2 regions of the Cryobacterium sp. Hz9 genome follow, and region 2 is predicted to be linked to the other one. Evidence: predicted binding sites of a transcription regulator. Region 2 holds the regulator's gene; the other holds the start of a gene.
What was found. Region 2 encodes HrcA, which represses chaperone genes, less so after heat shock. Its sites were predicted from a motif close to TTNGCACTCGNNNNNNNCGAGTGCNAA; they were not measured.
Positions count from the first base shown of each region.

Region 1 (16,111 bases), on a different contig from region 2:
TGATTCCGGCAGCGATCATGTCGACGTACTCGCCGGTGGCGGCGTTGAGGCCCCATCCGACGGGCAGGTTGCGCACCTTGTCGGCGACAACGCCGGGCTCCATGCCCGCGTTGAGCGCGATCTGCTTGAGCGGAGCATCGATGGCGACGCGCACGATGTTCGCGCCCGTTGCCTCGTCGCCGACGAGGTCAAGGACTGCCTTGCTCTCGAATGCGGTCTTGCCGGCCTGGATGAGCGCAACGCCACCACCGGCGACGATGCCCTCTTCGACGGCAGCCTTAGCGTTACGCACGGCGTCTTCGATGCGGTGCTTGCGCTCCTTGAGCTCAACCTCCGTAGCGGCTCCGGCCTTGATGACAGCGACGCCGCCAGCAAGCTTGGCGAGGCGCTCCTGGAGCTTCTCGCGGTCGTAGTCGCTGTCGGTGTTCTCGATCTCGGCACGGATCTGCGAGACGCGACCCGCGATGGCTTCGACGTCGCCGGCACCCTCAACGATCGTGGTCTCGTCCTTGGTGATGACGACCTTGCGGGCGTTACCAAGCAGGTCGAGCGTGACGTTTTCGAGCTTGAGGCCGACCTCTTCCGAGATGACCTGTCCACCGGTGAGGATGGCGATGTCCTGCAGCTGAGCCTTGCGACGGTCTCCGAAGCCCGGGGCCTTGACGGCGACGGACTTGAAGATGCCACGGATCTTGTTCACGACGAGCGTGGCCAGGGCCTCACCGTCGACGTCTTCCGCAATGATGAGGAGCTGCTTGCCGGTCTGGATGACCTTGTCCACGATGGGGAGCAGGTCCTTGATGTTGGAGACCTTGGAGTTGACGATCAGGATGTAGGGGTCTTCGAAGACCGCTTCCTGACGGTCGGGGTCCGTGACGAAGTACGCCGACAGGAAGCCCTTGTCGAAGCGCATACCTTCGGTGAGCTCGAGCTCGGTTCCGAAGGTGTTCGACTCCTCAACGGTGACGACACCTTCCTTGCCGACCTTGTCGATGGCCTCGGCGATGATCGCGCCGATTTCGGTGTCTCCGGCGGAGATGGACGCGGTAGCGGCGATCTCTTCCTTGGTTTCGATCTCCTTGGCGCTGGCGATGAGCTCGGCGATGACAGCTGCCGTGGCCTTCTCGATGCCGCGCTTGAGGCTGATCGGGTCGGCGCCGGCTGCGACGTTGCGCAGGCCTTCGCGAACCAGAGCCTGGGCGAGGACGGTTGCGGTGGTCGTGCCGTCGCCGGCTACGTCATCCGTCTTCTTGGCGACCTCTTTGACGAGTTCCGCACCGATCTTCTCGTACGGGTCGTCGAGCTCGATCTCCTTGGCGATGGACACACCGTCATTGGTGATCGTGGGGGCGCCCCACTTCTTCTCCAGAACGACGTTGCGGCCGCGCGGGCCGAGGGTGACCTTGACGGTGTCGGCGAGAATGTTCAGGCCGCGTTCAAGCCCACGACGGGCCTCTTCATTGAATGCAATGATTTTTGCCATATGTGTAACTCGTCCCTCCCGGACGTTCTAAACGATGATGGGATTAGCACTCAGATGACGAGAGTGCTAAATCGATTCTGGCACTCTGGGGTCGAGAGTGCAAGCGAGCATCCGGGGTGGCGCGCGGCTGGCTTCAGCCGGTCAGGGAACGAGGTCGGCCGAGCCGGTGCCGTTGGGCACGAGCTGAAACCAGGTATTGCCCGGTGCCAGCCGAATTGTCACTCCGTGGCCGTCGACGAGGCGGATCGGTGCGGTCTGGAGGTTTTTGCTCCAGGTAGCCGCGAGCGTTTTTCCGCCGGTCGATATCGACGCCTCACCCGAGGCGATGAGCTCCGTTTTGGGGATGCCCTGATCGACCGTGACGTTCACGCGCAGCACAACCACGTTGGTGGCTTTGAGCTGGGCGCCGTCGACGCTGAGGTCGGGTGCGCCGTCCTGGGCGCGCAGGTAGGCGCCGGTGGCGGCACTCCAGGTCCAGCTGCGGGCACTCGAGTGCGAAAACCGGGTGTTGATCACCGAAATCGGGGTGCCGTCTACGACAGCGGATGCACCGTCGAGTGTGGCCGCGTAGGCGTACTGCTGCACGGGCGGGGCGACGGTCGCGTTGCGGTTGGCGAATTCTGCGGCGGCAAGGATGACGTTGTGCGGGGCCGCGGTGGCCGTCGAACGGGAGAACAGGCCGGTCGTGTCGTAGTCGAAGATGGCGCTGATCTGACCGGTTGCGTCCATGGCGTCGACGAACCGTTGCTGCCCGCCCGAAAAGGCCACGAGGCCCCCGAACGGCGCGATGATGTCGGGGTCCATCGGGCGGATCGATCGTACCGGGCCGACCTCGTCGGGGATGCTGGACTGCCAGAGCGCGACGTACCGGGTGATGCCGCCCTCGACTAATTCTTCGAACACGAGGTCGGTGCGATCGATCCCAACCTGTGGCCGAGCGGCGCTGTGGTTGTCGATTTTGACGGCGAGCGCGGAGCGCGCTGAGGTCCCGGCCGGAACACTGAGTCCGGTCAAGGGCGCCATCTCTGCGGTGGCCGGAGCTGAGTTGCTCGATGTCCACACGCCGGCCGTTGGCGTGGTGGACGGCGTCGCGCTACTTCCCGTGCATCCGCTCAACAGCATTGCCGGCACGAGGAATACGAGAAGACCAACGGGACGGCCCAGCCGGGCGAAGCATGCCGTATTTTTTGAAATCACCGTTACACACTAATGCCGCCCGTTGCAGCGGGCGGCGTCAGCGCGGGGGACAGACCCCGAACGTAGGGTTTGTCAGGCCGGTCGAACCGATTCGGCCTGCGGGCCCTTTGCTCCGGCACCAACCTCAAAGACGACCTGCTGGCCTTCTTCGAGAACCTTGTATCCGCTCATGTCGATGGCGGAGTAGTGAACGAAAACGTCTTGGCCTCCCCCGTCGACAGTGATGAAGCCGAAACCCTTTTCAGCGTTAAACCATTTAACGGTTCCGTTCGCCATGTGTTACTCCTTGCTCAATTTCGACGGCAACCGCCCATTGGCTGTTCCGGGCCCTGCCGCAGAGACTGCGTTCATTCTGTGCGAGCAGCAAATCCCCGAGAGCAAGTCTTCTGTTGCAAGTTACCTACTGGTGCAAGTTATCTTGGGCGAGCGTCCTTGATCCGGGCGGGTATTGCCCGAACAAAATGTGTGACCAAAACCAGACATTACTGAAATCGCGGTGAAAAGACAGGGGCTTGACGGATCAGATTTTGACCACTACGTCTGCAGATTCGAGTCAGGGTCAGCTCGCGGGGAACACGTAGTCGTTGCCAACGACGACGGTCAGGGCCGCGCCCGAATCGACGAAGCTGGTTGAGACGACGATCTTCGCGCCCGGCAGCGAGGCGGCGATGCCGCGGGCAGCGCCTTCCTGGCTCGCGTCGGTGTAGTAGATCACGCTGGTCGGTTCGGTGTCGGTATCGGCATTGCCGGTGGCGCTGACGGCCCAGCCGGCGGCAGTGAGGGTGTCACTGACGGATGCTGCGACACCATTGATCGCGGATCCGTTCAGCACGTTCACGGTCAGCGCCGGATCGACGGTCGCTTCGGCGGTGGGAATGACGGTCTCGGTGGGGGGCGGGGTCGAACCAGATGACGCCAGCCCGGGAATGTCGGAAAAGTTAAGGCGATTATTGATGGCGAAAATGCCGGCGACGCCCACCGCGATCAGCAGAACGGTGGCGCCGAGCGCCCACCAGAACGCGATCCAGCCGCGGCCCTTCCTGCCGGGGGCACGGTGGGCCCCCACGCGGTCGAGGGCATGCGTGTGTGTGTCGAAACGGTCTTTCGCAAATTTTCGCGCCATGGTGGTTGAATCCTTGTTGGGGCTGCCGGACCGGAATCGAGCTAAGCCGGTTTGCGGGCTGAAAGCGGTAAGTGCCTAGTCCTGTGCGGGCATGGACCGTCTGGCGCGTGCTTCGGATCGCACGGAACGCATGCGCTGCAGCCGGTTGACCAGCATCGGGTCAAAGGCAAGGGCCAGCGGTGAATCGACCAGTGCCCCCAACAGTTGATAGTACCGGGCAGCCGAGAGGCCGAAGGTGGCGCGGATCGCCTCTTCCTTCGCACCGACGTGCCGCCACCATTGCCGTTCAAAGGCGAGCACGGCTTGATCACGCTCGCTCAATTGCGCCGGGGCGGTGGCGCTGGGGGCAGCGGCGGGTGTTCGCTCACTCATTGGTGTATCACTCCCCAGACAGGTTTTACGGCTTATCCGCCAGGTTCATCCTATTTGGGAGCGGCTGCATGTTGCCCCGGCACGCCCGGCACGCCGCAGCCGAGGACTGCGTGGCGGTCGCACGGTGTGGAGTGAGCGCCGTGCAAACGCTACGAAACGGCCGCTGTCGAAATGCACGCGGGGCCGCACGAGTTTAGGCTGGGTAGATATCATCCGTATCCGCGCGGCTGGAATGAAAGGACGTCCACCATGGACTACGCAATCAAGAAGTCGAACAGCGAGTGGCGCTCCGAACTGGGCGACGAAAAATTTGCTGTGCTGCGCGAGGCCGGCACTGAGCGCCCCGGAACGGGCAAGCTGCTCGACGAGAGAAGGGCTGGCGTGTACACCTGCGGCGCCTGCAACGCGGAGCTGTTCCAGAGTGGCACCAAGTTTGATTCCGACTGTGGCTGGCCGAGCTTCTACGAGTCCGTGCGGCCCGAAGCGGTCGAACTTCTCGAAGATCGCTCGCTCGGCAGCGTGCGCACCGAGGTGCGTTGCGCGAACTGCGGCTCGCACCTGGGCCACGTTTTTCCCGACGGATTCGGCACCCCGACCGGCGATCGCTACTGCATGAACTCGATCTCGCTCAATTTCACGCCCGCCGAGTAAAGCGGTGAGCCAGCCTCCCCCAACAACGGATGTTGCCACCTCTTTGGTCTTCCAGGCCGTCAATTGCCGGCGCAGCTACTCCAAAGTGACGGCGCTGGCACCTACTCGGGCCGAGCTGCTACCCCTGGTGGCGGCCGCGGCGCGGGTGGCCGATCATGGCGCACTACGGCCATGGCGCCTGATCGAATTGCGCGGCTACGCGCGGGAGCGGCTGGGAGCAGCGTTTGTGGCGGCATCCGCTTGTGACGGTACTGAGGCCATCAAACTGGCCGGCAAGCCGCTGCGAGCGCCGCTGCTGATTGCCGTCGTCGCGTCGCGGCGGGTGAGCGACAAAGTTGCCCACTGGGAACAGGATGCCGCCGCTGCGGGCGTCGCGCACCTGCTCACGCTGCTCCTCGACGACGCCGGCTGGGGTGCGATGTGGCGCACCGGGTCCCTCGTGCGCACCAAAGCCGTGCGCACGCTGCACGCCCTCGCCGACGATGAAGAGCTGCTCGGGTGGCTGTATGTCGGCGGCATTCCGGCGGACTGCAAGCCTGGTGTGCGGCTGTCGATCGATCCCGGGGAGTTTCTCGGGGTTCTGTAGGCTGGCGCGGGTCTTACGGGCGGGCGTGGCCGGGGTGGCGCCAGCGCACCGCGGCGATGACGACGGCCACAAGGGCGAGCGCGGTGCCGCCAATGGTCGTCAAGCCGAGTGGATGCCCCGGCGTTGGGGCGAGCAGATCCAGCGCGAGGGCGCAGACCAGCTGGCCCGCCACGATGCACAAGCCGAGCATGAGCACCCCCGTGGTGCGCACGACGAGCGCGGCCCCGGCGATGAAGATACAGCCAATGAGACCGCCGGTATAGAGCCACGGGTTGCCGGGCAGGTCGAGCGCGAAACCGACCAGCAGGCCCTGCACGAGCGCGGCGAGCACGAGGGCGATGGTCCCGGTGAGAAAGTTCAGAAAGGTCGCCGTCAGCGCGCTCTGCGCGGTGACCCGCACCTGGCCGTTGACGGCCTGCTGCCAGCCCTGGCCGATGCCGGCGATCAGCGGCAGCCCGAGCAACCAGAGCGCATCGCTGCCGCGCAGTTCGCCGCTCACGGTGACGGCGACGGCAATCAGGGCGAGCAGCGCACCGACGATTTTGGATGCGTGCAGCGGCCGGCGCCCGCCCGGGCCGATACCGAAGCGGTCCATCAGCACGCCGCTCACGGTCTGGCCGGCCACAACCGCGACGGTGAACAGGGCGATGCCCAGCGGCGCGGCGACGAGGCCCTGCGACAGCACGAACAGTGCGCCGGCCAGTCCGCCGGACAGGTGCCACCAGGACAGGTGTTTCGCCGAGACAGCGCGCGCGACGAGCTGAAGGCCGCGGCGTCCACGGCGGAACACGATCAGGCCGAGGCTGAGAATGATCAGGCCGGAGCCGAAGGAGATGACGGCGGCGGTGAATCCGTTGCCGATTTGATGCCCGAGTTCGCCGTTCACCCGTGATTGCACGGCGTACAGCGCGCCGATCAACACCGAGACGATGAGGGCCAGCCAGACCGGGGCCGCGGATGCCGCGAGCGCGGCCGACGCATCCGTGCGGGTGCGTGCTCGGGGCTGGGTCACGTGGTAATACTACGAGACAGCCGTGCTCGGCGCGTCGACAGGGGTTGCTGGCGGGCTCCCCGGGCTACGGTATGTACAGCCCGGGCTTGTGCTGGGCTGCTGGGGCTTTGGCGAGGGCGCAGTTCTCTCGTGCGCCGGGCAGGCCAGCCTGCGCCCAGCCCACTCGGGGTAGTCGCCAGGGCGCGGCCGCTACGCGGCGCGCATTTCGATTTCGCCGGGGGCGGCTCCCTCTCTGCCGAAGACGAGGCGACGATTGGCGATCTTGTCGGTGAAGAAACGGTCGTGGCTGACGACCACGACGGCGCCCGGGAAGTGCACGAGTGCGCGTTCCATCACCTGGGTGCTCGACATGTCGAGGTGATTGGTCGGTTCGTCGAGCAACAGCACCGAGGCGCCGGAGAGCAGGCACTGGGCCATGGCGACGCGGGCGCGCTGGCCGCCTGACAGGTTGCCGATCTTCTGTTTCAGGTCGGCCTCGCTGAACTGGAACATGGTCAAAAAGCGGTTGACCGATTTCTTGGTCGCGGTGAGGGCGAGGCTGCCGGGCATGGCGTTGACGGCGTGACTCACGGTGTCGCTCTCGTCGAGTTCGGCGAGGATCTGGTTGTACGAGACGACGCCGGCGCCACTGGCCCAGGCTACGTCGCCGTGGTCGGCCGTCTCCTCGCCCGTGAGCACGCGCAGCAGGGTGGTTTTGCCGCTGCCGTTACTGCCGAGCACGACGATGCGGTTGCCACGCCGAACCTCAAAGCTGAGGTTCGCGAACAACACCTTGTCGCCGTAGCTCTTGGCGAGGCCGTCGACCCGGCAGAGCACATCCTTCACGTGCAGGTTTCCGTAGATCTCGGTGATGATCTGGTCGACCGGGCGCGGCGTCCGCGACTTCTTGATGTGCGCGAGCTGGTTGCCGAGCTGGCGGCTCTCGGCTTTGGCGGCCTCGCGGCGGTCGGCGATGCCCTCGGCTTCGAAGGCGAGCAGCTCGGATTCGTGCACAAACTGCGCCTCGAGGGTCTTGAGCCGAAACTGCTTCTGCACGATGTATTCACCGAAGTTGCCGGGATATTCGTGCAGGTGAAAGTTCTCAACCTCGATGATGCGGGTGACGACGGCGTCGAGAAACTTGCGGTCGTGCGAGACGACGATGGCAGCGCCCTTGAAGCTCTTGAACCAGGCTTCGAGCCACTCGACGCCGGCCACGTCGAGATAGTTGGTGGGCTCGTCGAGCAGCAGCACGTCGGGGGCCTCGAGCACGATCTTGGCCAGGGCTGCACGGTTGCGCCAACCGCCGGAAAGCTCATCGATGGCACAGACTCGGTGTGCCTCGTTGAATCCGAGGGTGGTCAGGGCGGTGTCGATGTGGCGTTTGTAATCCCAACCGTCGAGCCGGTCCATCTCTTCGAATAGCTCGCCCTGGCGACTGATCAGCCGGTCCAGCTCGACGCTGGCCGAGGAATCGAGGGCAATCGCCGCGTCGATTGCGGCGAGTTCGGCCTCGACTGCCTTCACGGCCACGAACAGCGCGTCGAGTACCTCGGTAATGGTCAGCTCGCCATTGAGCTCGGAGAACTGGGAGAAGTAGCCGACGGTGATTCCCTCGTCGAGGGTGACCTCACCGGTGTCGGGCGAGACCTGATCGAGGATGAGTTTGAGAATGGTGGACTTGCCGGAGCCGTTCTTGCCGATCAGACCGACGCGGTCGCCGGGTTCGAGACGAAAGAACGCTTCGCGCAGAATCTGTGTGTTCTCCAAGCGAATACTGACGTCGTTCAGCCGGATCAGGCTCATGCGTGTGCGTCCTCTCATTGCGCGCCCCCGCGCGTGAGCGGGCAGCCGCTCGTACAATCCCAGCCTTCAGTCTACGTCTCGGACCCGCTGGGCAGCCCGCGCCCGTTTTCGATGGTGGTTAGACGGCACGTGTTCGGAACCGGCCCACGTGTGCAGCGAACACCCGCGCATCAAGCGGATGCCAGGACGCGGGCAGAGAGAAACCCCCTGGATTCCGTTCGGGAGCAGGGGGTCGTGGGGCCGGCCACGGGACTTGAACCCGTAACCCCCACTTTACAAGAGTGGTGCGCTACCAATTGCGCCAGGCCGGCATGAGGCACGCGGGCCTCAGGAGACCATCCTAAATCATTTCCAAGCCCTCGCCGCCACCGGCGCCGGCGGCGCGGATGCGCGCGGCACGAGGCGGCGCATCCGCTTCAGCGAGCTACCGGTGCCAGCTACGGGGCCGGCGTCGCGGGGGTGGGCCTCGGCGTCGACGTCGACGTGGAGTAGGTCTCGCCGAGGGCCTGCTGCACGAAGGACGCGAACTCCTTCGGGTCGTCGAACGAGCCGGTGTACGGTTTGCCATTGACCAGGATGGTGGGCGTTCCGATGATGGACTCAATCGAGGAGTTGGGGATCGGGCCGGCAGTCGAGCGGTCGGTGGCTGCCTCGACCCACGACTCGTACGTGCCGTCGTCGATGCAGGAGTTGATGCTGGACAGCGCTTCGCTCACGCCGGAATCCGTAACGACATTCTTGAGCTCGTCGTTGCTGCGGCCGGGCGAGGTCTCCTTCGGCTGATCAACGAACAGGGCGGAGCTGAAGGCAAAGAAATCGTCGGGCGAATAGTTGGCAACGCAGGCCGACGCGTTCGCAGCCCGCAGGGAGTACTTGGTGCCGGCGGACTTGTTCGCAAGAATGGCGATCGGGTGGATTTCAACAGTCGCCGCACCGGAGTCAACCCACTGGGCGATCTGCTCGGTGTTGGCGTCTTCGAAGTCGGCGCAGAGCGGACACAGGTAGTCGACGTACAGGCGGATGTTCGCGACGGCACCGGTGGGATCAGCTTCGGACGGCCGCGGATTGGCGTCGGGCTGCAGCGCGGGCGTTCGGGCGGTGACCAAACCCTCGCCGATGAGCGCACCGTCACTGGCCATATTTTTGGGGCCGGGACCGGCCGGTTTGATCGAGTTCACAATAACAAGGGCGACCAGAACGACAATGGCGACGGCAGCGATTGCCATGCCGCCCTGCAGAAAGACCTTGTTGCGGCGGTCCTTCTTCTTTTGGCTGACTCGAAGCTCCTTGGCCTTCACCCGGGCGGCGTCGCGCCGGCGGCTCCTGGAAGGGCTACTGTCGCTGGGTCCGCCAATAGGCATAAAAAATCGCTTTCGAGAAGTGGAGGCGCGCATGAACGCGCCCATGAAATAGTAGATGCCCTGACTGTGAAACGACCAAACGGGGGGCACGCTGACGACCAAGCCGGGCACCCGTCGTGTAATAATAGGGCGGTCGGGTACTGACTCCGGTCGGCAAACGACGCATAAATCCTATTCACAACGGATCGTCCGGCACGTTCCTGCCGGTGAAGGAGTAATCATGGCTTCAGTGACCTTTGACAAGGCAACCCGGCTCTACCCGGGTTCCACCCGACCGGCTGTTGACCAGCTCGACCTTCAGGTCGCCGATGGCGAATTCCTGGTTTTGGTCGGCCCGTCCGGCTGCGGAAAGTCCACCTCCCTGCGGATGCTTGCCGGCCTCGAAGAGGTCAACGACGGCAATATTCTCATCGGTGAGCGCAATGTGACCGACGTGCCGCCGAAGGACCGCGACATCGCCATGGTCTTTCAGAACTACGCGCTGTACCCGCACATGACCGTCGCCGAGAACATGGGCTTCGCGCTCAAGATCGCCGGCATCAACAAGGACGAGCGTGCCGCCCGCGTGCTCGAAGCAGCCAAGCTGCTCGACCTGGAGCCGTACCTCAGCCGCAAGCCGAAGGCGCTCTCCGGTGGTCAGCGTCAGCGCGTTGCCATGGGCCGCGCGATCGTGCGCCAGCCGCAGGTGTTCTTGATGGATGAGCCGCTCTCGAACCTCGACGCCAAGCTGCGCGTGCAGACGCGTACGCAGATCGCTTCGCTGCAGCGCCGCCTCGGCGTCACGACCGTCTACGTGACCCACGACCAGACCGAGGCGCTCACCATGGGTGACCGGATTGCGGTGCTGAAGGATGGCATCCTGCAGCAGGTCGGTTCGCCCCGGGACCTGTACGCGAAGCCGCAGAACGTGTTCGTGGCCGGCTTCATCGGCAGCCCCGCGATGAACCTGTTCCTCGCGGACACCGTTGACGGCGGCATCAAGTTCGGCACCGCGACCGTGCCCGTGCAGCGCGAGACACTCGCCAGCTCAACCGGCAAGAAGGTCACCGTGGGAATCCGTCCGGAGGACATCCAGATGTCGTCCACCGCCGGCGACGGCCTGCAGATCGAGGTCGACCTGGTCGAAGAACTCGGCGCCGACGGCTACCTCTACGGTCACTCCACGATCGAGGGCAAGCGCACCGACATCGTCGCTCGCGTCGACGGCCGCTCACACCCGAACGCCGGCGAGACCGTCTACCTCACGGCCACGCCGAATCACCTGCACGTGTTCGACGCCGAAACCGGCCTGCGCCTCGGCGGCGCCGTCACCGACTAATCGGTTTTCTGAACGGCTGGAGGGATTCGCTTCCTCCAGCCGTTTTCTCGTCAGTTAGGGTCAAATTATGAGCGGTTCCCTCAACATCATCGCGGCCACGGCCGACCCGGCCCTACTCGACCTGCCGTGGCAGTTGCCCCTCGATGCCTGGCCGAACGAGAACATCGCCTCGCTGCCCAAGGGCATCTCCCGCCACCTCGTGCGGTTCGCGCACCTGAGCGGGCGGGTGGTCGCCATCAAGGAGACCACGAGCGAGATGGCCTCGCGCGAATACGACATGCTCCGCACCCTGGCCAACCTCGAAATTCCCTGCGTCGAGCCGGTCGCCGTGATCACGAACAGAACGGATGCCGAGCTCGATCCGCTCAATTCGGTTCTGGTCACCCGTCACCTGAAGTTCTCCCTCCCCTACCGCGCCCTGTATTCGCATGCCCTGCGCCCGGACACGGCCACCCGGCTGGTCGACGCTCTCGCTGTGCTCCTGGTGCGGCTGCATATGATTGGGTTCTTCTGGGGCGACGTCTCACTCTCGAACACGCTGTTCCGGCGCGACGCCGGCGCGTTCGCCGCCTATCTCGTCGATGCCGAAACCGGGCAGTTGTACTCCGGCGGGCTCTCGAACGGGCAGCGCGAGAACGACCTCGAGATTGCCCGGGTCAACATCGCCGGCGAACTCATGGACCTTGAAGCCGGCGGCCGCGTTGCCGACGAGCTCGACCCGATTCGGGTCAGTAACGGTATCGTCGCCGCCTACCGCCTGCTCTGGAAGGAACTCACCGGCTCGGAATCGTTCTCGAACTCGGAGCGTTGGCGCATCACGCAACGGGTGGAACGTCTCAACGACCTCGGCTTCGATATCGAGGAACTCGCGATCAAGACCGACAGCGCTGGCAGCAAGGTGCACATTCAGCCGAAGGTCGTCGATGCCGGGCATCATCAGCGTCGGCTGCTGCGCATGACCGGGCTCGACGCCGAAGAGAACCAGGCACGCCGGCTGCTGAACGACCTCGACTCCTACCGCGCGGCCTACGGCGACCCCGGTGCCGACGAGGAGATGGTGGCGCACGAGTGGCTCGTGCGGGTGTTCGAGCCGGTGGTGCGGGCAATTCCCGAAGATCTACGAGGCAAGCTCGAGCGGGCACAGGTGTTTCACCAGCTGCTCGATCACCGCTGGTTTATGGCGCAGAACCAGTCGCGGGACATTCCGCTCGCCGAAGCCGTGACGAGCTATGTGCAGGACGTGCTGCGGCACCGCCGCGACGAGGCGACCGTGATCGATCCGCTTACCGGCGCCATCACGCTGCCAATTCGCACGCAGCTAAACGACGACACCGGCGCGGACCCCGACGATGCCGACGACTGGATGCTCAAGGTTTAGCCCCCGTCGGGCACGGCGGTGCTTCGCGGCCCAAACCCGGCCGCTACCGGCACCGGGCCGATACCGGCACCGGGCGGCCGCTGAGCGAAACGTTAGAGCTTCGCGGCCTGCTTCGCAAGCTTGATTTGGGCACGGAGACGGGCTACCTCGTAGAGCGTGACACCGGCGGCGATTCCGGCATTGAGCGACTCGGTGGCGGCGCTGATTGGAATCGAGACGATCGCGTCGCAGGTCTCGGTCACGAGGCGGGACAGGCCCTTGCCCTCGCTGCCGACGACGATCACGATCGGGCGCTCGGCGAAGCCGGTGCCGAGGTCGGGCAGCGACACGTCGCCGTCGCCGTCTAGACCGAGCACGAACACACCCTGCGCCTTGAGCGCCTTGAGCGTCTGGGTGAGGTTGCTCGCCATGGCGACGGGCGTGCGGGCCGCGGCGCCGGCGCTGGTCTTCCAGGCCGAGGCGGTCACGCCGACGGAACGACGCTGCGGCACGATGATTCCGTGGCCGCCGAATGCAGCGGTCGAACGGATGATCGCGCCCAGGTTGCGGGGGTCGGTGATGCCGTCGAGGGCCACGAACAACGGCTTGTGGCCACGGCTGATGGTGAGCTCGAGCAGCTCCATCGGGTGCGCGTACTCGTAGGAGGGCACCTTGAGCGCGAGTCCCTGGTGCACGGCGTCGCGGCCGGCGAGGCGGTCCAGTTCGGGGCGCATGACCTCGAGAATCGGGATGTTGCGGCTCGTCGCCATCAACAGCACCTCTTTGACCCGCTCATCCATTTCGATGCGTGCCGCGATATAGAGGGTCAGCGCGGGGATCTTCGCGCGCAGCGCCTCCAGCACCGAGTTACGGCCGGTGACAATTTCGTGCTCGTCGATCTGCTTGGCCCGACGCGTCGAGGATCCGCCGCCCCCGGTGTTGCCGGTGCCGCGCTGGGGCGCACCCTGCGAGGCGCCGCGGGCGCCACCACGAGCTGCTCCGGCGGGGCCGCCGCGGGCGCCACCACGGTTGCTGGTCGCATCCGCTGCCGGGCGAGAGTTGAAGCCGCCGGCCGCGGTGAAACGATCGGCGGCCGCCTTGCGCTTGCCGGCGGGGTGGTACGGACGGTCTTCGGCCTTGGGCGTGGGCTTCTTGCCCTCGAGTGCCTGACGGCCCTGGCCGCCAGAGCCGACCTGGGCTCCACGGCTGCCCTTACGCACCGATCCGGTGCGCGATTTGCGGTCTAAGTTCTTCATCAGTCAAAGCTCCAATGGGCACCCGACGGGGTGTCTTCGATGGTAATTCCGGCGGCGACGAGTTCGTCCCGGATTCGGTCTGCGGCCGCATAGTCGCGGTTTTCCCTGGCAAGGTTGCGGTCGCCGAGCAGCCGCTCGACCAACGCACTCAGGGCCACCATGGCCGGTTCGTCCGTCGCCACGGCCCAGCCGGGCGACAAAGGATTGATTCCCAGCACTTCGCTCATCGCCAGTACTGCACTGCGAGCGGATGCTGCCGCGTGCAGGTCTTCGGCATCCAGCGCGGCGTTACCGGCGCGCACGGTGTCGTGAAGCACGCCGAGGGCCTGCGGAACGGCCAGGTCGTCGTCCATGGCCGCGGCGAAATCATCCGGCACGATCTCGACCCCGCTCCCGGCGAACCGGGTGCCAGCGAGCCGGCGGTCGGCACGGTCGAGAAAACTTTCGACGCGTTCCAAGGCCGCTTCGGCCTCGGCCAACGACCCGTCGTTGTAGTCGATGGTCGATCGATAGTGGGCGGCACCGAGAAAATAGCGCACGACGATGGCGCGGGCCTGGTCGAGCAGTTCGACCGCGAAGACCGAGTTGCCGAGCGACTTGGACATCTTCTGCCCGTTCACGTTGACCAGGCCGTTGTGCACCCAGTAGTTCGCGAAATCATTGCCGGCCGCGTTCGACTGGGCGAGCTCGTTCTCGTGGTGCGGAAAGCGCAGGTCGAGGCCGCCGCCGTGAATGTCGAAGTGGTCGCCGAGGTAGCGCGCGGCCATGGCCGAGCACTCGATGTGCCAGCCGGGGCGGCCCTGGCCCCACGGCGAGGCCCAGGCGGCCGAGGTCGGTTCTCCGGCCTTGTAGCCCTTCCACAGGGCGAAGTCGCGCACGTCACGCTTGGCGCGCGGGGAGGCATCCGTTGCCGCCTCCATATTGCCGCGCGCCTGATGGGTGAGGGCACCGTAGGCCCCCCAGCTCGCGCTGTCGAAGTAGACGTCCCCGGACTGGTCGGGGGCGGCGTAGGCGTGGCCACGCTCGATCAGCGTGCCGATGAGGGTCTGCATCTCGGTGATACTCGCGGTCGCGCGCGGCTCGTAGGTGGGGGCGAGAATGCCGAGGCGCTGATAGCCCGCGGTGAACTCGAGCTCGAAGCGGTAGGCGAGGGCCCACCACTGCTCATTCGAGCCCTGCGCGTTGATCAAAATTTTGTCGTCGATGTCGGTGACGTTGCGCACGAAGGTGACGTTCATGCCGCGGTAGCTGAGCCAGCGGCGCAGCTGGTCGTAGACCAGAGCGCTGCGCAGGTGGCCGATGTGCGGGCTGGACTGCACGGTGGGTCCGCACACGTACATCGAAACCTGACCCGCTTCGAGGGGGACAAAGTCACGCAAGGCCTGCGCCTTCGAATCGTACAATTGCATGGTCACGCCTCCCAGTTTAGGTCAGGGGTCAGACCCGGCTCGGGCGTGCGTGCAGGCGCGGGCGGCTGAACCGCGGGAGGGGCGGGGTAGAGCAGTGCTGTCGCCGTCGCTGCCACCCCCTCGCCGCGGCCGGTGAAGCCGAGCGCGTCCGTCGTGGTTGCGGAAATATTGACCGGAGCCGAGAGGATGCCGGCGAGTCGCGTTTCGGCTTCGCCCCGACGCGGGGTGAAGCGGGGGCGGTTGCCGATGATCTGCACCGAGACATTGCCAACGAGGTAGCCGGCGGCGGCCACGAGGCGCACGGTTTCGGTGAGGAAGACGTCACCGTGTGCACCGCTGAACCGGGGGTCGGCCGTGCCGAAGATGCTACCGATATCGCCGAGGCCGGCAGCGCCGAGCAACGCGTCGCAGATGGCGTGGGCTGCGACATCGCCATCGCTGTGTCCGCTGAGGCCTCGCTCCCCCGGCCAGTACAGGCCAGCCAGCCACAGTTCGGTCCTACTGTCTGAGGCGAAGGCGTGCACGTCGAGGCCCGTGCCGATGCGCGGAAGGAGCGCGGCTGGCGCGGCAGCTGGCCCATCACTGGCAGGCGCGTCGGTGCCGGGGCCGACCGAGGCGTCCGCGGAATGAGTGGTGGTCGCAGCTGCGTGCAGGATGACCTCAGCACGTTCGAGATCTTCGGGGGTCGTGATCTTGAAGGCGAGCGGGTGGCCGGGAATAACGTTCACCGGAAGTCCGGCGTCGGCGACGAGGGCGGCATCGTCGGTAAGGGCTTCGAACCGGCCGTTCTGCAGGGTCCAGGCGCGGGCGTCCGCGAGCATTGCGCGGGGAAAGCCCTGCGGAGTCTGCCCGGCGGACAGCTCGGAACGGTCGACTGTGCCGAGAATGGCGCCGGAGTCTGCGACCCGCTTGATGGTGTCGACCACCGGCAGCCCCGGGATGATGCCGTGCCCGGTGGAGCGCACCGCGTCGACGACGTCGTCACAGAGCGCGGCGGGCGTGAGGGCGCGCGCGGCGTCGTGAACGAGCACGATGTCGACGCTCGGCAGCAGTGCGTCCATGCCCAGCTCTACCGAGTCCTGGCGGGTGCGCCCGCCAGCGACGATGGTGACCGTGCGCGAAGGCACCGGGCTGCTGGTGGGAGCGGCACCGGTCGACTCGGTGCTGGACGCGGCAGCGGCCAGCACGTCGTGCCGACGAG
Region 1 is NZ_SOFC01000014.1:69,256-85,366, forward strand. It holds gene groL (chaperonin GroEL) at 1-1,483, opposite strand, end outside; gene E3N85_RS07140 (DUF3048 domain-containing protein) at 1,625-2,680, opposite strand; gene E3N85_RS07145 (cold-shock protein) at 2,753-2,956, opposite strand; gene E3N85_RS07150 (LytR C-terminal domain-containing protein) at 3,240-3,803, opposite strand; gene E3N85_RS07155 (DUF3263 domain-containing protein) at 3,879-4,175, opposite strand; gene msrB (peptide-methionine (R)-S-oxide reductase MsrB) at 4,425-4,826, shown strand; gene E3N85_RS07165 (nitroreductase family protein) at 4,831-5,412, shown strand; gene E3N85_RS07170 (DMT family transporter) at 5,426-6,424, opposite strand; gene E3N85_RS07175 (ABC-F family ATP-binding cassette domain-containing protein) at 6,614-8,209, opposite strand; tRNA gene E3N85_RS07180 (tRNA-Thr) at 8,445-8,520, opposite strand; gene E3N85_RS07185 (thioredoxin domain-containing protein) at 8,647-9,570, opposite strand; gene E3N85_RS07190 (ABC transporter ATP-binding protein) at 9,791-10,888, shown strand; gene E3N85_RS07195 (DUF4032 domain-containing protein) at 10,956-12,266, shown strand; gene rlmB (23S rRNA (guanosine(2251)-2'-O)-methyltransferase RlmB) at 12,359-13,501, opposite strand; gene cysS (cysteine--tRNA ligase) at 13,501-14,916, opposite strand; gene ispD (2-C-methyl-D-erythritol 4-phosphate cytidylyltransferase) at 14,913-16,111, opposite strand, start outside.
Region 1: groL (chaperonin GroEL) is a predicted target of HrcA. The motif match lies at 1,527-1,553, and genes of this name have one in related genera.

Region 2 (16,111 bases):
AGGCGCACCATGGCGACGCCGTCGACGGTGAAGCGCAGCTCGGTGTTGGTGCTGGGTCCAGCGTTGCCGGGTTGAGCGTTGCCGGGTTGAGCGTTGCCGGGTTGAGCGTTGCCGGCTTTAGAGGGCGCCAAGCGAGTCCTCCCCCATCGAGTCGGAAGGTTCCTGGCTGCCCAGTACGTGGGCGTGCACGTGGAACACGGTCTGGCCGGCGGCCGCACCGGTGTTGAAGACGAGGCGGAACTGCCCGTTGGTTCGTTCGACGGCGATGCGCTCGGCTACCGCCACGAGTTCGGCCAGGAGGGCCGGGTTGCCCGCAGCGAGCTCTACGACGTTCTGAAACTGCGGGTCTTTGGTGGTCACGACCACGTGCACCGGCGCTTTGGGGGCGATGTCCAGAAACGCGATGATGTGTTCGGTCTCAGCCACGATCGTCGCCGGAATTTCCCGCGCGATGATGCGGCTGAAAATGGTCGGCTGGCCGCTGGTTGAAGACATGCCTCTATCTTAAGCGGCGCTACCAGCGGCACGCACTACCAACGGCCCAGGGTCGCATTGAGAATTGCGAGGGCGGCCGGTCCGGCGGTCGACGTGCGCAGCACGGTGTCGCCGAGGCGCACTGATCTCGCGCCGGCGCGCTCGAGCAGCAACAGTTCGGCCGGGGAGATTCCACCCTCTGGGCCGACGACGAGCAGAATGTCGCGGTCGTCGGTGGGCGCGGCCACCTCGGTGAGGCGACCGGTCGCGGTCGGGTCGAGCAGCAGCATCCGGGTGGCGGCGGCCAGCACGGCCAGTTGCTTCGTGCTGGCGAGAGGGGCGACGTCGGGCAGCCAGGCCCGAATCGACTGCTTGCTGGCCTCACGCACGATGCTGCTCCAGCGTTCGTGACCCTTGGCGATCTTGGGGCCCTCCCACCGGGTGATGGAGCGCGCGGCAGTCCAGGGGATGACGCCGTCAACGCCGAGTTCGGTGGCGGCCTGAATGGCCAGCTCGTCACGGTCACCCTTGGCGAGGGCCTGCACCAGGCGGATGCGCGGCGTTGCCGCCGCCGCCTCGCTCGCGTCATCGACGCGCACGGTCAACACCGCGGCCTCTGCCGACAGCACCGTACCTTCCAGGAGCAGCCCGGCCCCATTTCCCAGGCGGAGCCGGTCCCCGGGACGAACCCGGCTGACCGTGACCGCGTGGCGCGCCTCGGCACCGTCAACGACCACGACCTGCCCCGGACGACACTCGGCCGTCCGGAGCGTTTCCTGCAGGTAGAAATGGGCCACGTTAGCCGAGGAACCGGTCGCGCAGTTTGGCGAACAGTCCCTGCTGGTACTGGCTCAGGGTGGGCGCGGCGGTCGTATAGCGGGCGGCGAACTGTTCGATCAGGTCGCGTTCCTTATGGTCGAGTTTGCTCGGAGTGACCACGTGAATGCCGATCTTGAGGTCGCCACGACCGCTGCCGCGCAGCTTGGTGATGCCGCGGTCCCTGATCGTGAGGACCTCGGAACTTTGCGCGCCGGGGCGGATCTCCACTTCGATGTCGCCGTCGAGGGCCTTCACGGTGACGCTCGTGCCGAGGATAGCGCTGGTCATGGGCACGTCGAGGGAGCACATCAGGTCGTCGCCGTCGCGGCTGAACACGTCGTGGTGGCGCACCTTCATCTCGAGGTACAGGTCGCCGTTGGGGCCGGCGGCCGGGCCCGCCTCGCCGCTGCCGGGCATCTGCAGCCGCAGGCCGGTGTCTACGCCGGCGGGAATGTCGACCGGAACCGTGCGGCGGGCGCGCACGCGGCCCTGGCCAGAGCAGGTCATGCACGGCGTCGCGATGATGGTGCCGAAGCCGCGGCAGGAACCGCACGGGCTCGACGTCATGACGTTGCCGAGCAGCGAGCGCACGGCGCGCTGGATGCTCCCGGTGCCGTGGCAGATATCACAGGTGACCGGCGAGGTGCCGGGTGCACAGCAGGAGCCCTTGCAGGTGTCGCAGACGATCGCGGTGTCGACCTCAAGGTCGCGGTGCGTGCCGAAGATGACCTCGTCGAGGTCGAGCTCCACCCGGAGCAGTGCGTCCTGGCCGCGTTCGCGGCGTGAGCGCGGGCCGCGGGTGCTACCTCCACCGCCACCGAAGAACGTTTCGAAGATGTCACCGAAATTGCCGAAGTTCTGCTCGGAGAAGCCGCCGTTCTGGCCACCCTGGTCGTACTTCTGGCGCTGTTTGGCGTCGCTCAGCACGTCGTAGGCGTGGGTGATGCTCTTGAACCGTTCCGACGCTTCGGCGCCGGGGTTCACATCGGGGTGCAGTTCGCGAGCCAGGCGGCGGTATGCCTTCTTGATTTCGTCGGTGGTCGCGTCGCGGCCAACGCCGAGCGCTTCGTAGTGGTCAGCCAAAGGTGGCTCTCCTTGAGTTTTTGATGATTCTGGTTCTGATGATTGATCTGATGATGAGGTCTCTACCGCGGAGGCGGCAACAGGTTTAGGTCTCGCCCAGCAGGCGGGAGAAGCGGCAACAGGTTTAGGTCTCGCCCAGCAGGCGGGAGAGGTAGCGGGCGACGGCGCGCACGGCCGCCATGTTGTTGGAATAGTCCATGCGGGTTGGTCCGAGCACGCCGAGCCGGGCCAGGTTGCCGTTGGCGGTGTATCCGCTGGTCAGCACGCTCGCCTCGGGCAGTCCAAACGCCGCGTTCTCGCGGCCGATGCTCACCGAGACGCCGTGCTGGTCGGTTTCCATCTCGCCGAACAGGCGCAGCAGTACTACCTGCTCTTCGATGGCTTCGAGTACCGGGTAGATGCTGCCCGAGAAATCCTCTTCCGTGCGCACCAGGTTCGCAGCTCCGGCCATGACGAGTTTGTCCTGGCGGTTGGCGCCGACCTGTTCGGCGAGGGTACTCATGACCAGGTCGACAATCGGCTGCAGCGCGGGCGAGCCCGGCCAGACGATTGCGGCGAGGGCCACGGATGCCTCGGCCATGCCGAGCCCCACAACCGCCACATTGAGGCGGGCGCGCACCTCGCCGAGCGTCTGCTCATCGAGCGCACGGGGCAGGTCGATCACCCGCTGTTCCACCCCGCCGGAGTCGGTGATCAGCACCGACAGAATGCGTGTCTCGGTCAGCGGCACGAACTCGATGTGGCGCACCTTGGCGCGCGACAGCGACGGGTACTGCACGAGCGCGACCTGATGGGTGAGCTGCGAAAGCAGTCGCACGCTGCGCACGAGCACCTCGTCGAGATCGGCGGAATGGCCGAGAAAAGTTTCGATCGCCTGACGCTGGGCGGGAGTGAGCGGGCGCAGGTCGGCGAGGTGATCGACGAAAACGCGGTATCCCTTGTCGGTGGGAATGCGCCCAGACGAGGTGTGCGGCGCCGCAATCAGCTCTTCCTCTTCGAGCAGGGCCATGTCGTTGCGAATAGTGGCGGCGGAGACGCCGAAGGAGTGCCGGTCGACGATGGATTTGGAGCCGACGGGTTCGCGAGAGGCGACGTAGTCCTGCACGATGACGCGCAACACATCGAGGCCACGGTCGGAAACCATTGCGCCGCCTTCCTGATTCTCCGGTACAGCTATGGTCGAGCGGATGCCGCTCCCCTGGCGCGCCGGTGGGCACGCTCGAACGCAGGTTTGCCGGTGCGTCGTTGGCACTCGCATCCGCTGACTGCCAATACTATCGCGGCCGACTGTGAACGCCCATTGCCAGTATCGCGATGCAAGCGTTTAATTGTCGCTATACGCTCCACCATTTTGAGCGAAAGGCATGATTATGACCGATCCACAGGCGCAAGCACCCGGTGAGCCGAACTACCGTGAGCCGAATGTCGGCCAGCCGGCGAACGGCCAACAGCCAGGGACGGGGCAACCCGCCGGCAGCCCGTACGCCAACCCGGTGGTCGCGGCCCCCCTCTCGGAGGCCGATGACCGACAGTGGGCCTCCCTGGCGCACCTCGGCGGTATTTTGAGCTTTCTGCCGTCCCTGATCATTTGGCTGGTGTTCAAGGATCGCGGGCGCTTCACCAACACCGAAGCAAAAGAGGCGCTCAATTTTCAGATCACCTTGCTGATCGGTTATGTGGCGATCAATGTGATCTCGCTTATTCTCGCGATCGTTACTTTCGGAATCGGCGGGATGTTGGTCAGTCTGTCCTGGCTGCTCTGGGTGGCGGGTGTGATCTTTTCGATCATGGGCTTCCTGAAGGCCAAGGATGGGCAGAACTATCGGTACCCGTTCGCCCTTCGTCTGATCAAGTAGCCAGCACGCAGGTCACTGCAACCCGGGACGATTAGTCTGGAGGTCACTGGCACTGCCGTGCCAGTGACCGGCCGTACACCAGGAGGCCCCCATGTCTGAGCAGAACCCGTACCAGTCAACGTCCGCCACCCCGATGAGCCCCGCCGACGAGAAATTGTGGGCGACACTGATCCACGTCGGCGGCATCATCTTCAGCTTTCTGCCGGCGTTGATCGGCTACCTCGTGCTGCGTGACCGTGGCCCGTTCATTCGCGCGCACACCGCGACCGCGCTGAACTTTCAAATCTCGCTCTACATCTACGCGGCCGTTCTGGTTCCCATCACTATCGTCACGATCGGCTTCGGTGGCATTCTGTACCTACCGTTGGCCATCATCGCTCTCGTATTCATGATTCTGGCGGCCCTGGCCGCCAACCGTGGCCAGGGCTACAGCTACCCGCTGACGATCAAGTTCGTCAGCTGAGCACCGGTCGCCCGAGCACTAGTCACTCAGGCGCCGCACCACGGCGTCGGCCAGCAGCCGTCCGCGCAGGGTCAGTTCGATGGATCCGGCGAGGGCGGCTTTCGCATTGATGAGCTCGTCGGCGATGAGCCCGGCAACCTCGATGCGGCCCGCCGGCGACAGTGACGCCACCGGTATGCCGGTGCGGATGCGGCTCTGCAGCAGAATACGCTCGAGTTCGAGGGTCGGCGCGTCGAGCGTCTCACGGCCGGCCGCCGGCGACAGGCCGCCGAGCATCCGTTCGGCGTACGCGGCCGGATGCTTGACGTTCCACCACCGCACGCCGCCGACATGGCTGTGTGCGCCGGGGCCGACGCCCCACCAATCCTGGCCGGTCCAGTAGGCGAGGTTGTGTCGCGAACGGTGCGCGTCACTCGCGGCCCAGTTGCTGACCTCGTACCAGTGGTACCCGGCGGCGGCGAGGAGTTCGTCGGCCAGCTCGTAGAAATCGGCCTGCTGATCGTCGTCGGTCGGCGCGATCTCGCCGCGGCGAATCTGCCGGGCCAGCTTGGTGCCGTCTTCGACGATGAGCGAATACGCACTCAGGTGGTCGGGGTGCAGGCTGAGGGCCTGCTCGAGGCTCGTGTGCCAGTTTGCGAGGGACTCCCCCGGCGTCCCGTAGATGAGGTCGAGGCTCACGTCGAGCCCGGCGGCGCGGGCCCACTCCACGACGAGCGGTACCCGCTCGGGATCGTGGGTGCGTTCGAGCGTCGCGAGCACGTGCGGCACCGCGGACTGCATGCCGAACGACACCCGGGTGAATCCTCCCGCCGCGAGGGCACCGAGGTAGGCGGCGTCGACCGAGTCGGGATTCGCCTCGGTGGTCACCTCGGCGCCGTCTTGCAAGCCCCACTGCTCTCGCACGGCCCCGAGCATGCGGGTCAGGTCGGTGACCGGCAGCAGCGTCGGAGTGCCGCCCCCGAAGAACACCGTCGACACAGGGCGATCGGGCACGCCCGACGCGGTGAGGATGCGCGCGGCCGCCTCGACCTCGAGCACGGCCTGGCTGGCGTAATCGCTCTGTTTGACGCCGCGCAGCTCGGTTGCGGTATAGGTGTTGAAGTCGCAGTAACCGCAACGCACCCGACAGAACGGGACGTGCAGGTAGACGCCGAAATCGCGTTCGCCAGCGTCAACGGCCGCTGAGGCCGGCAGGAGGCCGTCGTCGGGTGCTGGGTCGCCGACGGGGTGGGGTCCGGCCATGGGAAATGCTCCAGTACGTTGAAAAATTGTTGATCAGTGGCGGATCGCGCCGCTAGTTGATGGCACCAACGGGGTGCAGGGCCCGCAGGTACAGCCTGGTGAACTTGGCCTGCTGAAAGCGCAGTACCGGCCAGGCCAAGCGGTAATACCAGGTGCTGGCCCGTGAGAACGAGCGAATCGTCAGCCAGACCGAGTCATCCTCGCGGTGTTCGACGATGAAGGATTCTTCGCCGCTTTCCGGGTGGCCGGCCATGGTGCCGTAGGCGAATCCGATGCGGGCGACCTCGTCGATCACGTAGACGACGCGTACCGGCGCGGTCACGCGCAGCAGCCAGACCTTCATTTTCAGCGTCGCTGTCATGCCGTTGGCGATATACGGCGTGCCGTCGTCAGCGAAGGTGGCTTCGTTGACCGGATGTTGCTGCTTGACTGCCGGGGTGCCGTCGGATTGAAAGGTGACCGGGGTGTACTGCACGCCGGTACCGTTTTCAAGATCGGTCACCTCCATGCCGCTGCCGCGCTGGATTCCCCACGTCATCAGCAATTTGGTCGCGGCTTCAAACCGTTCGTGGGAACTGCCGAGCTTCACGCTCTGTTCCATCGGCCGGTAGCCCTTGGGCGGATAGCTCATCAGGTCGGGAGCGAGCGTGCCGCCGATGGCGGCATAGCTGACGGCGGCGTCGGTGAAGGTGGATCTGCGCATCCGCTTTACTTCTTGTCTTTCGTCTCGATGTCCCCCGACAGCGCTGCGATGAAGGCCTCCTGTGGCACCTCGACCCGGCCGACCATCTTCATGCGCTTCTTACCTTCTTTCTGCTTCTCGAGCAGCTTACGCTTGCGCGAGATGTCACCGCCGTAGCATTTGGCGAGCACGTCTTTACGCATCGCCGAGATGCTCTCCCTGGCGATGATGTGGGCGCCGATCGCGGCCTGAATGGGCACCTCGAACTGCTGGCGCGGAATCAGTTTGCGCAGGCGCCCGGTCATGAGAGCGCCGTAGGCATAGGCCTTGTCCCGGTGCACGATGGCAGAAAACGCGTCGACCTGTTCGCCCTGCAACAAGATGTCGACCTTGACCAGGTCGGCCTCCTGCTCGCCGGAGGGTTCGTAGTCGAGCGAGGCGTACCCGGCGGTGCGGCCCTTGAGCATGTCGAAGAAGTCGAACACGATCTCGCCTAGCGGCATCGTGTAGCGAATCTCCACGCGGTCTTCGCCGAGGTATTCCATGCCGAGCAGCGTGCCGCGGCGGCTCTGGCAGAGCTCCATGATGACGCCGACGTAGTCTTTCGGCGCGAGGATGGCGGCCTTGACCATGGGTTCGAGGACCTTGGCGATTTTACCGGTGGGGTACTCGCTCGGGTTGGTCACCGTGATGGTGCGCTTGTCGTCGGTGGTGACCTCGTATGGCACGCTCGGCGCGGTCGTGATGAGGTCGATGTTGAACTCGCGTTCGAGGCGTTCGGTGATGATCTCGAGGTGGAGCAGGCCGAGAAAGCCACAGCGAAAGCCGAAACCGAGAGCGACGGAGGTCTCCGGCTCGTACCCGAGACTGGCGTCGGACAGCTTGAGTTTGTCGAGCGCTTCGCGCAGCGCCGGGTAGTCGCTGCCGTCGATGGGGTACAGCCCGGAGAAGACCATGGGCTGCGGTTCGTTGTAGCCGGGCAGCGCGTCGGTCGCCGGGCGCAGGGCGGTCGTGATGGTATCGCCGACCTTGGACTGGCGCACGTCTTTCACGCCGGTGATCAGGTAGCCGACCTCGCCGACCTTGAGCCCCTTGCTTTCGATCGGTTCGGGCGAGATGACGCCGATCTCGAGGATCTCATGGGTTGCCCTGGTCGACATCATCTGGATTTTTTCGTGGGCCTTGAGGTGACCATCGATCATGCGCACGTAGGTGACGACGCCGCGGTAGCTGTCATAGACCGAGTCGAAGATCATGGCGCGGGCCGCGGCATCCGGGTTGCCCTGCGGCGCGGGAATCATCGTGGTGGCGAGGTTGAGCAGTTCCTCCACACCGGCACCGGTCTTGCCGGAGACGCGCAGCACGTCTTCGGGGCGTCCACCGATGAGGCTCGCGAGTTCGCGGGCGTACTTGTCGGGGTCGGCGGCCGGCAGGTCGATCTTATTGAGCACCGGGATGATCGTGAGATCGTTTTCGAGGGCGAGGTAGAGGTTGGCGAGGGTCTGGGCTTCGATGCCCTGGGCCGCGTCGACCAGCAGGATGGCGCCCTCGCAGGCGGCGAGGCTGCGGGAGACCTCGTAGGTGAAGTCGACGTGGCCGGGGGTGTCGATCATGTTCAGCGCGTAGGTGACGCCGTCCATCTCCCACGGCATACGCACGGCCTGGCTCTTGATGGTGATGCCGCGTTCACGCTCGATGTCCATGCGGTCCAGGTACTGGGCGCGCATGGAACGTTCGTCGACGACGCCGGTGATCTGCAGCATCCGGTCGGCGAGCGTCGACTTGCCGTGGTCGATGTGGGCAATGATGCAAAAGTTTCGGATGAACTCGGGGGCCGTGGCGGCCGGTTCCAGCGCGTGAAGGGCTCTCGGTGACATAGTTCGTCCATTATTCCATGCTCGGTGCGGTTACCGGTCTCCGAGAGCTGCGCCGGGCTCGCAGGAAGCTCGGGGACGCGTGCGTGGTGGTATCGCAGGACGGCTGAGCCCGCCGTAGTCCCGCGCCGTCCATGCCCGGCGACTTGCGCAACGGGCGCGTCCAGCCACCTCGCGCGGCGGCTGGCTAGGCTCACGGGCATGAAGATTCCCGAGGCGCGTGTGCCGGTTCTGCTCGTGCACGGGATTCGGGCTTCGGCGACGATGTGGCGTCATCAAGAGCAGACGCTGCGTGCCGCCGGGTACCCGGTGCTCGCAATTGATCTGCCGGGCCACGGGAAACGGATGGGCGAGTCGTTCACGGTACCGGCGGCGCTCGCCGCCATCGATGACGGGGTCGCGCACCTCGGTGGTCGAGTTCTGCTCGTGGGACTCTCGCTCGGCGGTTACTACGCGATGGCGTATGCCGCCCAGCACCCCGATCGGGTGGCCGGACTCGTCGCCGCTGGCTGCAGCGCAGTACCGAAGGGTGTGCTGCTCGAGGGGTACCGCGTGCTTGCCCGGATGATTCACCGACTGCCCGATCGCGGCTTGTGGCTGCACGAAACCATGGCCCGCCGATTACTGCCGCCCGCCGGGGCGCGCGACGTACTCGCGGGCGGCGCCGCGCTCGACGTGATGGATGCCGGATTGCGCGCGACCTCCACGCTGACCCCCCTGGCCAGCCTCGCGGCGTACCCGGGGCCGATCTGGTTGGTCAACGGCGCCCTCGATCACTTTCGGCTGAACGAGAGGCGTTTTCTGGCCGCATGCCGCAACGGGGAGGTCGTCGTGGTTCCGGGTGCGACGCACCTGTCAAGCCTGGCCCAGCCGGAGCGCTTCACGACGATTCTGTTGCGGGTCGCCGGCCAGGTGTCCGCCGCCTGACCACAGCATCCGATGCGGTGTCCATTTTCGGGTCGGAAGCCTGCGACTATCGGCCTCTGGGCATCCGCGACCCGGGCGGGGCCGGTTTCGGGATGAAGGCACTTGCTGGTAGCGTTAGTGGTTGGCTTGCGTGTCGGGTCCCACCCCGCACGATTTTCGCCGCAGAAGCGCCCTCTACCGCTGAGCGGCTGTCCGTACCAGAATCTAACGAAAGCGTAAAAAACGTGGCAAATATCAAGTCGCAGATCAAGCGAATTGGCACCAACAAGAAGGCCCAGGAGCGCAACAAGGCTGTCAAGAGCGAGTTCAAGTCCGCAATCCGCGCGACTCGTACCGCAATTGCCGCTGGCGACAAGGACAAGGCCGTCGTCGGTCTCGCCTTTGCGTCCAAGAAGCTCGACAAGGCCGTCAGCAAGGGTGTCATCCACCAGAACCAGGCTGCGAACAAGAAGTCGGCCATCGCGAAGGCCGTTTCCGCCCTCGTCTGATCGACACTCGCTGCACCCGACGGGTGTGATCGCATCGGCTCGAGAGCGCGGATGCTGCTCCCTCGTTGCACAGAAACCCTCGCCCTCCCGGCGGGGGTTTTCTTGTTTGGCGGTAACCCGAGTTCATAGCCGCGCATGGCTCGCCCTGAACCGATCCACCATCAGGTCACGGCGGCCGGCTCTCTCTGACCTTCTGGAACGCGCTACTGGACCTTCCGGAACGCGCTACTCTTCGCCGCGGCGGGCGATGACGCCGATCAGGCGCTCAAGCGCGAAGACCGGGTCGCGGCCGGCACCCTTCACCGCCGCATCCGTTTCGGCGAGCACCAGGATGCAGCGGGCGAGACCTTCGTCGCTCCAGCCGCGGAGGTCTTTTTGCGCGCGTTCAACCTGCCAGGGGGCCAGTCCGAATTGGGCGCCGAGCTGGGCGGAGCCACCGCGGGCCCCGAATACCTTCGCCATGGTGCGAATCTTCATCGCGAAGGCCGCGACGATCGGCACCGGGTCGGCGCCGGAGGTGAGCGCGTGCCGGAGGGTGATGAGCGCCTCGCCGTTGCGGCCGGCGATGGCCCAATCGGCGACCTTGAACGCGTTGGTCTCGACCCGGCCGCCGTAGTAGCGGTCGACCGTGGTCTCGGTGACCTCGCTCGTTGCATCCGCGATGAGTTGTTGGCAGGCGGCGGAGAGTTCGGCGAGGTCGTCGGAGAACGCGGCGACGAGCTGACGCAGGGCACTCGCCGTGACGCGTTTGCCGGCCACCTTGAACTCGTTGGCGGCAAATTCGTACTTCTCGGTGTCTTTTTTGAGTTCGGTGCAGACGATTTCGATGCCGCCGCCGAGTCCGCTGCGGATCGTGTCGAGTAGTTTCTTGCCGCGCACCCCCCCGCCGTGCCGCAGCACGACGTAGGTGTCCTCGGCCGGGTTTTCGAGGTAATCGAGCGCCTCGGCCAGAAAGGTATCGCTGCATTTCTCGACGTTGCTGACGCGAATCAGGCGGGGCTCGCCGAACAGGGAGGGGCTCGCGAGGGTGAGCAGTTCACCGGGCGCATAGCTGTCGGCCTGCACGTCGCTGATTTCGAGGCTGGGATCTTCGAGCTTGAGAAAATCGCGCAGCTGACGAATGGCGCGTTCGGCGAGGAACGTTTCGGTGCCGGAGACGAGCACGATCGGCGCCGGGCGCACCTGATGCCAGCCAAGCTGGGGAATAACGGTGCCCTTGGCCGTGCGGGCGGGGGAAGCCTTACCGGCCCGGGAACCGGTCGTGGCGGGTCGTGCGGCCAAAGCGCTCTCCTTGGGTCTCGTGCGGGGGTAAATCAAGCCTAACCCGCACCGCTGACTCGCCCGGCGGCTTACGGTACATCGGTCTGCTGCGGGGTTGGGCTCGTTGGCGGACCGCGGTCGGTGACTTTCTCGGTCCAGAGCACGAGCGTGCCGTTGGTTCCGGGTGCGACCACGGCCAAACCCTCGAGGTCCGTTCGCACCGACATCGTGCCCAGAGACGCGAGAATACGGAGCAGCTTGTCGGTCGGGTGACCGTAGGTGTTCGTCACCCCGACCGAGATCAGCCCCACCCGCGCCCGCAGCTCCGCGTACAGTTCCGGGCTCTGGTCGGCCGAACCGTGGTGCGCAACCTTCACGACGTCGACCCGGCCGGGCGGTGACACCCGGCGCAGGGTGTCCTGCGCCTCTTGCCCGAGATCGCCGAGAAAAATCGAGCGGATGCCCCGCCCGTCGAACATGATCGTGACACTTCCCGGGTTGCCCACCTGCATCGTCGTCGCGCCGCGAATGGGCCAGAGAATTTTCCAGCGCAGCCCGCCGAGCGTACCGGCATCACCACGCGCGGCTTGGCGAACCGTGGCACCGCTCGCGGCGAGGCGCTCGTGCAGGCGTTCGTCCTCGGCGTTCTCTGGCACCCCGACCAGCGCGGTGTCGACCCGCCCGATGACGGCATCGACCCCGCCGATGTGGTCGAGGTCGTAGTGGGTGAGCAGGAGCAGGTTGATGTGGGTGATGCCGAGCGTGGCGAGGCAGGTGGCGAGTAGCTTCGGGTCGGGTCCGACGTCGACGAGTCCATACTGATCACCGTCCCGCACGACGACGGCGTCGCCCTGGCCGATATCGCAGGTGGCGATCTGCCAGTCGGGCGGAAAGGACACGACGCGCCCGATTCCCGTGCCGATGAGCGACCCGGCGTACCCGCCCAGACCGACGAGTAGTACGGCCAGTGCCGCCGCTGGCCAGCGGGCCGGCCGGGCGGCCGGCCCGCGCAGCACGACCACGAGCCCCAGCATCGTGACAGCCACGAGCAGCAGCACTCCCGGCGGACCGCCCGGCCAGGGCAGCCGGGTGCCGGGCAACGTCGACACTCCCTGGGCCACGGCGGCAATCCACGCAGACGGCAGCCAGGCCACGGCGAGCAGTCCTGCAGCAACGCCCGGCAGGACCGGCAGGGTCAGGCAGGCGACCAGCCCGACCACCGTCGCCATCGGCGCGGCGGGACCGGCGAGTATGTTGGCTGGAACCCCGTAGAGCGGCAGGCTCGGGTTCATCAGGATCAGCACCGGCTGGCAGGCCAGTTGGGCGGCCAGGGGAATGGCGATGATCGCCGCGAGGGCCGTCGGCATCCATTGGGCCAGCACACGAGCCAGCGGGCCGGCGAGCACGAGGAGCCCGGCCGTCGCGAGCACCGAGAGGGCGAAACCATAGTTGCGGGCCAACCAGGGATCGCTCACCAACAGGCCGATCACGACAGCGAGCAGGGTAGGTATACCCCGACCGGGTCGGCCGACGCCGATCGATACCAGGGTGAGCGTGGCCATGACCGCCGAGCGCAGCACGCTCGGCTCCGGCGTGACCAGAACGGTGAAGCCGAGTAGTGTCACGAGCGAGAACAGGATGCGCCAGGCCCGGAGCAGTCGAAGATAGCCGCCGAGCAGCATGATCGAGGCGATGACGATAGCGCAATTGGCCCCGGACACCGCCGTCAGATGGCTGAGCGAACTGGTTTTCATCGCGCTGTCGAGGGCGGGGCTGACCGCGCTCGTGTCACCGATGGCCAGTCCGGGTAGCAGGTCGCCCCCGTCGCCGGCGAGACTCGTCGCCGCTGTCTTGAAGCGTGCCCGCAGTTCGTTGGCCCACTGCAGCCACCACGGTGGCGCGGCGAGGCTACGCGCTGATTCAGTGGCGAACAGCAGGGCGACCGCGGCGTCTCCGGGCTGGGTCGTGCGCAGCGTGCCGCGCAGCTGCAGGCTCGACCCGATCTCTGGTTCGTGTCGGCCCCTGGCAGCTTCGGCGAACACCACGACCGGACTCGAGACGTGCGCCGTCTCGCCACGGCTGGCGATCTGGGTGAGGGTGGCCCGATAGCGCACCCGCCCAGAGGCTCCACTACCGATGAAGGCCTTCGCCGCGACGGGAACCGACCAGACGGTGACGGTGGCCGTGACCGTGGCGTGTGATTCTGCTGCGGCACGCACTTCTGGCGGCAGGCGCACCGGCGCCCAGACTCCGACGGCGGTCGCCACGAGCGCCGCGCCGGCGCAGCAGAGCATCAGGCTGCCGCCCATTTTCTGCCAGCTGCGAAATCGCGGCGGCGCAGGCGACGTCACGCACCGGGGAATCCGGCTGGCGACAAGCAGGGCGGCACACCCGCCGGCCAACAGCCAGAGCGTCATGGCAACGACCCCGGCTTCCGCGGGAGCGCCGATCAGCAGGCCCGCCGTCAACCACACGGCGAGCACCGGAAGCGCCAGCCGCAGGTCGAGGCTCATACCGTAATGAGGTCTTCGAGGCCCGCAAACGTTTTGTCGCCGATCCCGGCAACATCACGCAGTCCATCAACACTGCTGAACCGGCCATTCAACGTGCGATAGTCGATGATGCGCTGGGCCATGGTCGGGCCGATGCGCGGCAGGGAATCCAGATCGGCCACCGTGGCCGTGTTGAGGTTCACCTTGGCCGCTGGCGCGCTCACTCCCCCGGAGCCGGTGGCCGCTGCGGGGATCCCTGGCGGGATCTCGCCCTGGCGCGGAACATAGAACTGCTCGCCATCCGTCACGATGCGCGCCAGGTTCACCCCGGCGGGATCAGCCTCGGCCGTCAAACCGCCGGCGGCGGCAATCGCATCCATGACCCGCGCACCGTCGCGCAGCTGAAAAAGCCCGGGCCGAGCAACCGCACCGAGAACGTGCACGAACATCATGGCGCCAGCGTCTGCACCGGGCCTCCCCTCGGGCGCAGCACTCGCACCGGCATCAAAAGGCTTTAGAGTGGCGCTCTCGAACGCACCGCCCGAGGGGACCGACACCGATCCGGACCCGACCGTGCGCTGCCCGGCCTGCTGCCCGATGGCCGACACGACCACGGCAACGACGAGGGCGAGCAGCAGTAACACGACCGCCGCACCAACACCGACCCGCAAGCGAGGGCGAGCCCGGGCGGCGGGAGCGAGTCGCTCCAGGTCGAGGGGAAAACGGTCGGGCTGCATGCTCGCAGGCTAGGCCGCGCGGAGCATCCGCTTGTCGTTGGCTGAACCATCTGTGCGCCGTGAGCCGGCAGACGACCTGTGGAGGAAGGCCCCGACCGTTCCCTCAGGGAAGAGACCGGGGCCCGTCTTGCGTGGGTCGTCAGGCTCGCGTGACAAACGAGACGAGCTTGGGCACGCGCACGATCACCTTGATGATCTCGCGGTCACCGATGGAACGGATCACCGCAGCCGCCTCCCGCGCCATCTTCTCGAGGTCTTCACCGGAGATTTTCGGTGAGACCTCGAGCAGGGTACGCATTTTTCCATCCACCTGCACGACCGCGGTGACGGACTCCTGCACGAGCAGGGTCTGCTCGGCCTTGCGCCACGGCACGAGAGCGATGCAGGGCTCATAGCCGAGGTGCTCCCACATGTCTTCGGCGGCATAGGGCGCGAACAGGTTCAGCGCCATGGCGGTGACCTCGGCCGCTTCGCGCACGGCGGCATCCGCGGGGCCTGCACCGGTGTCGATGACCTTACGGGTGGCGTTGACCAGCTCCATCAGGCGCGCGACGACGACGTTGAACTTGAACGATTCGACCAGGCCGGGCGCATCGGCGAGGAACCGGTGGGTGACGCGACGCAGGGTCACGTCGCCGCTCTTCCACTCCACGTCGGGTGCGCTCGTGACGTCGCGGGCAACGCGCCAGGCGCGGGCCAGGAACTTGGCCGAGCCGACCGGGGAGACGTCAGCCCAGTCGATGTCATCTTCCGGCGGGCCGGCGAACGCCATCGTGAGGCGCACAGCGTCGACGCCGTGGGTCTCGACCTCCTCGGTGAAGTAGACAAGGTTGCCCTTGCTTTTGCTCATCTTGGTGCCGTCGAGAATGACCATGCCCTGGTTGAGCAGCGCGGTGAACGGTTCGGTGAAGCTCACATAGCCCTCGTCGAACAGGAACTTGGTGATGAAACGTGCGTACAGCAAATGCAGGATGGCGTGCTCGACACCTCCGACGTACTGGTCGACGGGAGCCCACTTTTCGGCTTCCTTCGGATCGAAGGCCCTGGTGTCATCTTTCGGGTTCAGGAACCGCAGGAAGTACCACGAACTGTCCACGAAGGTGTCCAGGGTGTCTGCGTCGCGTCTGGCCGGAGTGCCGTCGATCGGGTTCGGCACGTTGACCCAGTCTGCGGCACCGCCCAGCGGGGAGGTTCCCCTGGGCTTCAGATCGAGGCCCGCTGCGGGCGGAAGCAAGACCGGCAGCTGGTCTTCCGGCACCGGAATCTCGGCGCCATCGGCACCGTGGATGATCGGGATCGGAGCACCCCAGTAACGCTGCCGGGAGACCAGCCAGTCCCGCAGGCGATAGTTCTTCGCGGCGCGGCCGAGCCCGTCGGCGGCGAGTTGTTCGATGATGCGCTTGATGGCGGTGATCTTGCTCAGGCCATTGAGCGGGCCGGAATTGATCAGGCGGCCTTCGCCGGCCAGCGCTATGCCGGTGTTGAGCGGATCGAGCTCCGGCAGATCTTCGGTTCCGTCCAGCATGCCCTGCGTGATCACCGGGATCATGCCGGTGGCCGGCGAGTTGGTGTCGACGACGATCCGCACGGGCAGGTCGAAGGCGCGGGCGAAGTCGAGGTCGCGCTGGTCGTGGGCAGGCACGGCCATGATCGCACCGGTACCGTAGTCGGCGAGCACATAGTCCGCCGCCCAGATGGGCAGGCGTTCGCCGTT
Region 2 is NZ_SOFC01000021.1:117,685-133,795, forward strand. It holds gene E3N85_RS10330 (PhoH family protein) at 1-11, opposite strand, end outside; gene E3N85_RS10335 (HIT domain-containing protein) at 118-495, opposite strand; gene E3N85_RS10340 (16S rRNA (uracil(1498)-N(3))-methyltransferase) at 531-1,271, opposite strand; gene dnaJ (molecular chaperone DnaJ) at 1,273-2,376, opposite strand; gene hrcA (heat-inducible transcriptional repressor HrcA) at 2,501-3,520, opposite strand; gene E3N85_RS10355 (DUF4870 domain-containing protein) at 3,747-4,232, shown strand; gene E3N85_RS10360 (DUF4870 domain-containing protein) at 4,324-4,695, shown strand; gene hemW (radical SAM family heme chaperone HemW) at 4,714-5,937, opposite strand; gene E3N85_RS10370 (DUF1990 family protein) at 5,990-6,640, opposite strand; gene lepA (translation elongation factor 4) at 6,646-8,496, opposite strand; gene E3N85_RS10380 (alpha/beta fold hydrolase) at 8,695-9,420, shown strand; gene rpsT (30S ribosomal protein S20) at 9,645-9,908, shown strand; gene holA (DNA polymerase III subunit delta) at 10,134-11,189, opposite strand; gene E3N85_RS10395 (ComEC/Rec2 family competence protein) at 11,258-13,681, opposite strand; gene E3N85_RS10400 (helix-hairpin-helix domain-containing protein) at 13,678-14,397, opposite strand; gene leuS (leucine--tRNA ligase) at 14,537-16,111, opposite strand, start outside.